DNA from 4 places in the Paenibacillus sp. OT2-17 genome. Region 1 is predicted to be linked to each of the others. Evidence: riboswitches for the same ligand, from Rfam matches in the RefSeq annotation. Region 1 holds a riboswitch; each other region holds the start of a gene.
The links. A riboswitch is a leader RNA that binds a small molecule or an ion and turns the genes downstream of it on or off. The one in region 1 is predicted to bind thiamine pyrophosphate.
Positions count from the first base shown of each region.

Region 2: it holds a riboswitch for thiamine pyrophosphate, as region 1 does, so the genes downstream of both, tenA (thiaminase II) here and GRP75_RS03955 (ABC transporter substrate-binding protein) in region 1, are expected to answer to the same signal.
Region 3: it holds a riboswitch for thiamine pyrophosphate, as region 1 does, so the genes downstream of both, thiC (phosphomethylpyrimidine synthase ThiC) here and GRP75_RS03955 (ABC transporter substrate-binding protein) in region 1, are expected to answer to the same signal.
Region 4: it holds a riboswitch for thiamine pyrophosphate, as region 1 does, so the genes downstream of both, GRP75_RS11860 (ECF transporter S component) here and GRP75_RS03955 (ABC transporter substrate-binding protein) in region 1, are expected to answer to the same signal.

Region 1 covers NZ_WUDQ01000007.1:55,352-57,552, forward strand. Annotated here, with positions in the region: gene GRP75_RS03955 (ABC transporter substrate-binding protein) at 1-786, opposite strand, end outside; TPP riboswitch at 978-1,087, opposite strand; gene GRP75_RS03960 (pyridoxamine 5'-phosphate oxidase family protein) at 1,358-1,792, shown strand; gene GRP75_RS03965 (bifunctional 2',3'-cyclic-nucleotide 2'-phosphodiesterase/3'-nucleotidase) at 2,014-2,201, shown strand, end outside.
Region 2 covers NZ_WUDQ01000342.1:1,220-3,420, forward strand. Annotated here, with positions in the region: gene GRP75_RS20810 (NAD-dependent malic enzyme) at 1-555, shown strand, start outside; TPP riboswitch at 648-750, shown strand; gene tenA (thiaminase II) at 887-1,576, shown strand; gene thiM (hydroxyethylthiazole kinase) at 1,651-2,201, shown strand, end outside.
Region 3 covers NZ_WUDQ01000061.1:7,759-9,959, forward strand. Annotated here, with positions in the region: gene thiC (phosphomethylpyrimidine synthase ThiC) at 1-935, opposite strand, end outside; TPP riboswitch at 1,123-1,235, opposite strand; gene GRP75_RS10900 (IclR family transcriptional regulator) at 1,391-2,134, opposite strand.
Region 4 covers NZ_WUDQ01000074.1:6,912-9,112, reverse strand. Annotated here, with positions in the region: gene GRP75_RS11865 (TatD family hydrolase) at 1-712, shown strand, start outside; TPP riboswitch at 757-866, shown strand; gene GRP75_RS11860 (ECF transporter S component) at 1,116-1,712, shown strand; gene GRP75_RS11855 (ABC transporter ATP-binding protein) at 1,712-2,201, shown strand, end outside.

The DNA of each region.
Region 1 (2,201 bases):
ATAGCCTTGTGCGGTAGCGTCCATGAACGCTTTGACCAGCTCGGGATCATTTTTTATTGTCTGTTCGTTGCTCACAATTACAGGTGTATAGTAATCGAGGCTTTTGGAATAATCTTTTACATACAGCATATCCAATGGCTCACCTCGAAGCTGGGCCTCGATTCCGGTCCATGCGTAGAAAATCCAGGCAAAGTCGATATCCCGCTTCACGGCTGTAAAATAGTCTGCATTGCCCATGTTGATGATCTTCACTTTGCTCACATCGCCTTTGTCTGAATCCATGATGGATTTCATGACCGCTTCTTCTACGGGAGAGCCCCAACCGCCGTATTTTTTACCTTCAAAATCTTTCGGGCTCTTAATTCCACGATCTACCGGGGCTGCGAAGCCTGAGGTATTATGCTGAATCACCGCAGCGATGGATACAAGCGGCACGCCTTGCGTACGAGCCTGTGTGACGCCTTCTTGGTAGCTGATACCAAAAGGTGCAGCATTAGAAGCAACCATTTGATCAGCTCCGCCTGAACCAGGTTGAACAATTTGGACATTCAAACCCGCTTTTTCGTAAAATCCTTTGTCCTTAGCGACATAGAGTCCCGTATGATTCGTATTGGGTGTCCAGTCGAGCACGACTTTAACATCTTTGAGCCCCTTTGCCGGAGTAGACGTTTGAGTGTCGGTAGCGGGAGCCGCTTCTTGGGATGTGGGGGGACTTCCACCGCAAGCGGTCAGGGCCATGAGCCACAGACTGATCAGTCCCAGGCTTAATATTTTCATGCGCTTCATCGTTGTGTTCTCTCCTTTAATTACCCGTTATCCGTCCAATCAGACAGCTTAAGTTCCCCATTTTCTAAAAATAACATCTGCCGGACGCGATCTTTCCAACAACATAATCTTCAACAAAAAAAGCGCCCCGAGTTTCCGGGACGCTTGCGCTTGTATATACCAAAGTAAGGGATGGTCCTATGTAAAAAAGGCACATCTTGCTTAAGCATTCCTACGCTGGCATTACCCAGATCAGGTTGTAAGGGTCAGTGTCTTGGGACACACTCTCAGCCGGCCGATTCCAGCACCCCTGGCATTGTATGGTTTAATGGGTTCATTTATTCGGGTTTAATACGACGATTATATGCCTTGAATGCGGGTCTGTCCAGCATGAAGGGAGAGATGACGGTTCATTTGCCAAACCACAGGGTACACTTTTACTGTGAGCTTTGATCTGAAAATGAGCATGAATCAATTCGATTCGATCCGGTCATGTTATTTTCAGAACAGCTACGCAGGTAGGTTCAGATGGGCTGGTGCCCAATGGCGTGGCCGTAGAGAATTCAAATTCGTGAAAAGGAGTTGTTGTACTGTGGGTAAAACGGAAACATTGGATCGCAACCAACTGGAACAAGCCATTGTGAAGGCTTTGGATAACAACAAATTTTGCTCGTTAGGTACGGTAGAGGGTGGCAAACCGAAAGTACGCTATATGGCCCTTTTTAACGATGGAATGAACATTCATCTGGCGACAGATCGCAAAACTCATAAAGTGGAGGAGCTAAAGGACAATCCGAATGCTTATCTGCTGCTGGGTTATGAAGTTGGCGGTACGAAGGAAGTCGTAGAAGTGGAGGCTACCGTCCAGATCACAGCTGATGAGGGGCTGCGCAAACAAGTGTGGAACGATTCCTTGAAGGAATGGTTTTCCGGACCGGATGATCCCGATTATGTCATTCTGGACGTGAATCCGACACGCATTGAGTATGTGGGTCAGCAATCTGAGCGCCAGGTTTGGAAGAAGTAATACGAATATAAATGGATAAGCCGGTGAATCTCCGAGTTTTTTAGGAGGTTTGCTGGCTTTTTATTTTTTGAGAAAATTAATTATTTTTTCATAAATAATTTAAGTAAATGACTACTCTTTTATCTGGCGTTGGATTAAAATAGAAATGGTGGGTTCAAGGCTTACATATATGTGCAAAAGTATGTATATGAGGCATACACCTTAATGAGGAGGGGTATATTTTGTTATTTCGTAAAAATTGGTTTAAAGGGTTTACAGCAGCAGTTGTGGCTTGTAGCATGCTGGTGTTTTCGGCCGCTCCATCCTGGGCAGCTAGCGATTCTCGCGATAGCGCTACGGTGAATTTGCGGATCATGGAAACAACGGATATTCATGCGTCGCTGATGAACTATGATTACTATTCAGACAA
Region 2 (2,201 bases), on a different contig from region 1:
TTGATTGGAACTTCCGGTGTAGCAGGTGCCTTTTCTGAAGAGATCATCAAGGAGATGGCAAAGCATGTAGAACGCCCGATCATTATGCCCATGTCCAATCCTACAAACCTTGCAGAAGCAGTACCCGAGGATTTGATCCGGTGGACAGATGGCAGAGCACTGATCGCAACCGGAAGTCCTTTTGAGCCCGTTACCTATAACGATACAAATTTTGAGATTGGACAGGCGAACAATGCCTTTGTTTTTCCGGGACTGGGTCTGGGTGCGATTGTGGTTAAAGCCAAAAGGATTACCCCTGCGATGTTTACAGCGGCAGCAGTTGCTGTTGCCAATGGTGTAGATTCGAATACGCCTGGCGGTGCGCTACTCCCTCATATCCGAAAATTACGCGAAGTTTCGTACGCTGTTGCGATTGCGGTTGCAAAAGCCGCGATTCAGGATCAGGTAGCGCAGGCGCACATTTCAGATGTGGAACAAGCTATACAAGATGCAATGTGGAAACCGAAATATGCCAAGGTCAAAGCAGTGGAAAGTGTAATTCATCACCCTCACTAAGCCCAAAACACCTAACTAGAGGAAATTTAATATTTTGTACACTATGTTTGACATAGCATATGAACGAATGTACAGTAATAGTCAAAAGAATAGAAGTCCACTAGGGGAGCCACTATGGCTGAGACAAGAGCGTATCTTGGACCCTTTGAACCTGATCTAGTTCGTACTAGCGTAGGAAAGTGGAGCCTTCGTATATAAGGTTTCAAGCGTTTTTTGCGTATTGGGCCTATTGTTGAAGCCGCTCCATTTTTCCGGGGCGGCTTTTTAGCGTTGTTCCGGAATTATATTCTTACAGGACTTCTTGCTCTTCAATTTAATGGAGGTGGGGAAATTGAGTTTTACACAAGAACTCCGTCGGCAGGCGGACGGCATTTTTCAAGCGATTTTTGAGCATCCCTTTGTGAGAGGTATTGCTGAAGGAAGTTTGACAAGGGGACAGCTGATTCACTATGTAAAACAGGACTTTGAATATTTGAACGCCTACATGCGGATATACGGCATCGCAATCTCCAAATGCACGAATCGGGAGGACATGGCTGTATTTAATGAACAAATCTCTTTTATTCTCCACAGCGAGGTTCATCCGCATCAAAATTTCTGTGCTGTCGCAGGGGTGAGCTATGAAGAGTTGCAGGGATATCCGCTCGCTCCGTCGGCCCATCACTATATCCGTCACATGCTGACGGTTGCGCATGAGGGCAGCCTGGGCGAGATCTTGGCTGTGCTGCTGCCATGTATGTGGACGTATGCCGAGATTGGTCGCAGGCTGCTGGATGAAGTAAAGCCGGATGAGTCTCATCCGTTCTATGAATGGATGGGCTTCTATGGAGACCAGCTTGATGATACAACACTCAAGTTCCGAGAACGTGTAGATGCTTGGGCAGAAGGCGCAACGGCTGCTGAGCGAGAGCGGATGATTGAGCATTTTATACTGAGCTGCCAGCTGGAATATAAGTTCTGGGACATGGCTTATAACCAGGAAGAATGGCCGGTCCAGATGCAGGCAGCGGTCTTGGAATAGTCAGCCTGGCGATTCGATGCGTGAAGTACGGTTAATGCCCTGTTGAACCACCAACTATAGAGAGGATAATCATTATGAGTACATGGGAAAAAAGTTATTCGGATCTCCTGACGAAGGTACAAAACAGCAAACCTCTCGTTCACAATATGACCAATGTGGTAGTCACTAACTTTACGGCCAACGGCCTGTATGCATTGGGCGCCTCCCCGGTGATGGCCTATGCACCCGAGGAAGTAGCAGACATGGCAAAAATAGCGGGAGCCGTCGTGTTAAACATCGGTACGCTGAACCGCGAACTGGTGGATGCCATGATCATTGCTGGACAATCGGCGAATGCACACGGTGTTCCGGTCCTGCTAGATCCGGTCGGTGCGGGAGCAACGAGCTTTAGAACCGAATCGGCACTGCGAATCCTGAGAGAAGTCAAAATCTCATTGGTGCGGGGCAATGCAGCCGAAGTCGCGCATCTTGTTGGAGAAGCGCGTGAGATTAAAGGCGTAGATGCTGGTGACAGTGCTGACAGCGGAAATGTCGATCTGGCAATTCGGGCTGCTCAAACGCTCAATACAATGGTTGTCATTACTGGAAAAGAGGACGTCATCACCGATGGGGCCGAAGCACGAAT
Region 3 (2,201 bases), on a different contig from region 1:
CCCTGCTCCGCTTGCTCAATCAGCGTATCGCGATACAGCTCCCACGTCAGCGCTTCTGCTTCGCCGTTCACCTTTTCAAGTGCCTGATACAGCGGTACAGTCCCAATCGGTACAGGAGAATTCCGAATGATCCATTCACGTGTTGTATGGATATTACGGCCTGTGGACAGGTCCATAACCGTATCCGAGCCCCAACGCACAGCCCAGGTCATTTTCTCCACTTCCTCCTCGATGGAGGAGGTAACCGCAGAATTACCAATGTTCGCATTGATCTTCACGTGAAAATGACGCCCAATGACCATTGGCTCACTTTCAGGGTGATTGATATTCGAAGGCAAAATGGCTCGTCCAGCCGCCAACTCCTGCCGTACAAACTCAGGCTCCACCCCTTCGCGGATCGCCGCAAATTCCATTTCGGGCGTAATGATCCCTTGCCGCGCATAATGCATTTGTGTCACTGTACGACCTTGCAAAGCACGAAGCGGACGGTTGGTCACGCCGGGAAATTCAACTGTCTCCCGTTTGGAGCCAGGTTTCAGTCCATTATCCTCCGGCTGGACGGCGCGTCCCTCGTAAGCCTCCACATCGCCCCGTTCCAGGGCCCAAGCTCGCCGTAATGGAGGCAGGCCCTGACGGATATCGACCTGATAGGCTTCGTCGGTCATGGGACCGCTCGTATCGTACACACGCAATGGCTCATGATGCTCCGTGCCCTGCGGCGTATGTGTAGGATGAAGAGCAATTTCGCGCTCTGGCACGGCAATGTCCGGCCGTGAGCCTTGAATATATACCTTACGGCTCCCTGGAAAGGGCGTTACCCCTCTGGCTTGCTCCCCGTTTGTCTTCTCTACCTCAACTTCTTTTGTTCCTACCAATCTTACTTCTGTTGATTTCAATTCTGTTCCTTTTGTTCCTTCTACTTCTGTCGGCTTCATTGTCCATTCCTCCCGTTTCGATGAAATGACACACCGATCCGGAACCATTCCCAGGGTGGCGCTGATCTATGCAAAAAAGCCGGTTCCCCAGGGAACCGGCTAATCTAACGAGGCAGCTATCCAGACAGTACGCATGTGGAATAATCCTATTCCAATGCGTCACCGTAGACAGCAGCCGCGTATACATTTCAATGGCCGATTACTTCCCTACGCTGGTATGATCCAGATCAGGTGCAAAGGGTCCGGAATCTTGCACGATTCCATCTCAGCCCGGCATTACAGGCTCCCCCAGTAACTGTGATACTTCTATTCACATGAGGCGGCTATAACAGATATCCCGCCATCCTTACCAGACTACTTTAAATTTATGGCTTTGGCAACCCTTCTAGGTTCCCTTTACTAAGGAGACGCTCCCCATCAAATCACTTTGCTTGCTTCAACTGTGCTCATTCTTGTTACGGAAGCATAAGTCCCATTTCCTTCGCCGCTTCAATCAAAATCGGAGCAAAGTCATGTAGCGTCTCGGGTGCAAGCCGACTGACCGGACCGGATACAGATAAAGCCGCAGTGACCTGTCCCTTCCGGTTTACAATTGGGGCAGCCACAGCAGCAGCCCCTGGCTCCCGTTCTTCATAGCTGGTCGCATAGCCCTTCTCGCGAATGTCCTGCAGCTGGGCTTTATAGACCTCCGGGTCTACCGAGAGCGGCCATTCATCCCCGCTTAGCAGGGCTTCCAGCTCCTGCGGCGGCATAAAGGCTGCCAGCACTTTGCTGGAGGCCCCTACAGCCAGCGGCATACGCGCACCTACAGGCGCAACCCTGCGGATCGCCTGATTGCTCTGCACGGCTTGTATGCGAATACGCATGCTGCCGTCCCGTAAGTATAAGCTGACCGTCTCGCCCAGACGATCACGTAGTCCTTCCATTGCAGGCTGTAACAACACCGCCGGCTCGTCGCTTTGGGACAAATGCGTGGATAGCTCCCAAATGCGGAAGCCAAGTCGATATTTTTCCGTTTCGGCATTCCGAACGACAAAGCCCCGATCCTCCAACGTAGTCAGCAGCCGATGAACCGTGCTTTTATGTAGACCAATTTTGGAGGCAATCTCCGTCAGGCCAAGATCCGAATCTGCGGTAAAACACAGCAGTATATCAAGTGCACGCTCTACAGCGCGAACGGTTAATTTACGGTTTTCCATCGTGAACCGCTCCTCTTGTATCCATATTCGTTTCACACTATGAAACATGGTTACATAAATTATATAG
Region 4 (2,201 bases), on a different contig from region 1:
AGCCGCAGCTGTAGGGATTTCACCCCTGATTATTACCGGGACCAGTGTCCGCAGCAGTCGGGAGGCTTCTCAGTATGCAGCACGTTATCCGGGCAAGCTGTATGCGACAGCTGGCGTGCATCCCCATGATGCCAAAGACTGCAGCGCAGATACGATTCAGCAGCTCCGCCAGCTGGCGAGTCAGCCGCAGGTCGTATCCATAGGGGAATGCGGATTGGACTACAACCGTGATTTTTCGCCGCGTGATGTGCAGCGCCGATGGTTTGGGGAGCAAATCCAACTGGCGGGTGAGCTGAATATGCCGTTATTTCTGCATGAACGAGATGCACATGAGGATTTTGTTGCTATGCTGCGGGAATATCAAGGGCTTGTCGATAAAGCAGTGGTGCATTGTTTTACAGGCACGGAACAAGAATTGCATACGTATGTAGAGATGGGACTGTATATCGGGATCACCGGCTGGATTTGCGACGAACGGCGTGGCAAACATCTGCGTGAACTGGTCAGAGATATTCCCTTGGACCGTCTGATGATTGAAACGGATGCTCCATTTTTGACCCCGCGTAATTTGCCCGTGAAGCCCAAAGAAGGGCGTAATGAGTCGATGTATCTCGCTCACATTGCTGCTACGATAGCCGAATGTACAGGCCGAAGCATGATGGAGATCGAAATCGCCACGACGGAGACAGCCAAACGTTTCTTCGGATTATAGGATTGTCAAAGCCATAGATGTGGTATATATTATAGTGAATTAAAAAAGCATTGTCGGGAGCTTGAGAAAGTCAGGCTGAGAGGGTGGCCCTTGCCACTGACCGTGAAATCTGATCTGGGTAATGCCAGCGTAGAGAAACCAAGAACACTATACAGGAATGCCGCTTGTTTCGCGGTTGTCGATAGATACAATGTATGTCCTAGCATTTTACCTTGACCCTGACTTTGGCTTGGTATCAGTGTAGTAGCTTAGACTACTGGTTATATAAGGCATATCGACGAATGATGTTTTGTATGGTGCTTCACCTTTTACTGCGCATAAAGCTTGCCTGGAGATTCAGCTCCAGACAAGCTTTTTTTTATGGCCAAGAGGCCAATTATAAGGATAAGGGGAGCACGCAATAATGAATACTGCTGTAAGAGCGTCCAAAGGGTTGAAGCTGACTGATATTTTGGTCACGATTGTGATCGCTGTTGTGTTCGGGTTAGTCTACAAAATATGGGGACCTGCCTATGATTTGATGAAACCATTCGGTCTACACGCCGAGCAACTGATGTATGGCATGTGGTTTATGGCAGGCACGTTTGCTTATCTCATCATTCGCAAGCCGGGTGTTGCAATTTTGGCAGAGGTGGCAGCGGCAACGGTCAGTGCTTTTTTGGGAAGCGAATGGGGGATGTCCACCTTGTACTATGGCCTGCTGCAAGGCTTGGGAGCGGAGCTATTTTTTGCGGCTTTTCTGTATCGGAACGCAAACCTGTGGGTTGCTTCGCTAGCTGCGGCCGGGGCGGCTGTCGCTTCTCTGATTTTAGACTTCAGCTACGGGTATATTGATCAGCTTTCGACCTGGAACTATGTTTTGTATATCGGTTTTCGCATGATTGGCAGCATTGTGATTGCCGGGGTATTCGCGTTCTATCTGGCTAGGGCATTGGAGGTAACCGGAGTCACGCGAAGTTTGAGACCCGCAACGGAACAAGATTATAAGGGACTGGATTGATGAGCCAGGCAACCGAAGATGTGGTGGCTTCGATCACCCGTCTTCGGTTGAAATTCCCCGGTGAGCAGGAGCTGTTTTTTCACAATATGTCTTTGTCTGTCCGCAAGGGGGAAAAGCTGCTGTTGCTGGGACCGAGTGGATGCGGTAAATCAACGCTGCTCCAAGTGTTAAGCGGTCTGATTCCACGCACGATAGAAGTGCCTATGAAATGCGATGCTGCTGTAATCCCAAGTGTCTCAGGTATTGTATTTCAAGATCCTGATACGCAGTTTTGTATGTCATATGCAGACGAGGAACTGGCTTTTGTGTTGGAAAATAATCAGGTTCCTCGTGAGCAGATGCGATCCCGTATTCGCGAGCTGCTGATACAGGTTGGTCTATCAACGGATGATATACACATGCCCATTGGCAGCATGTCACAGGGAATGAAACAGCGGCTGGCGATTGCGTCTGTGCTGGCTATGGAGCCAGAAGTGCTTTTTCTGGATG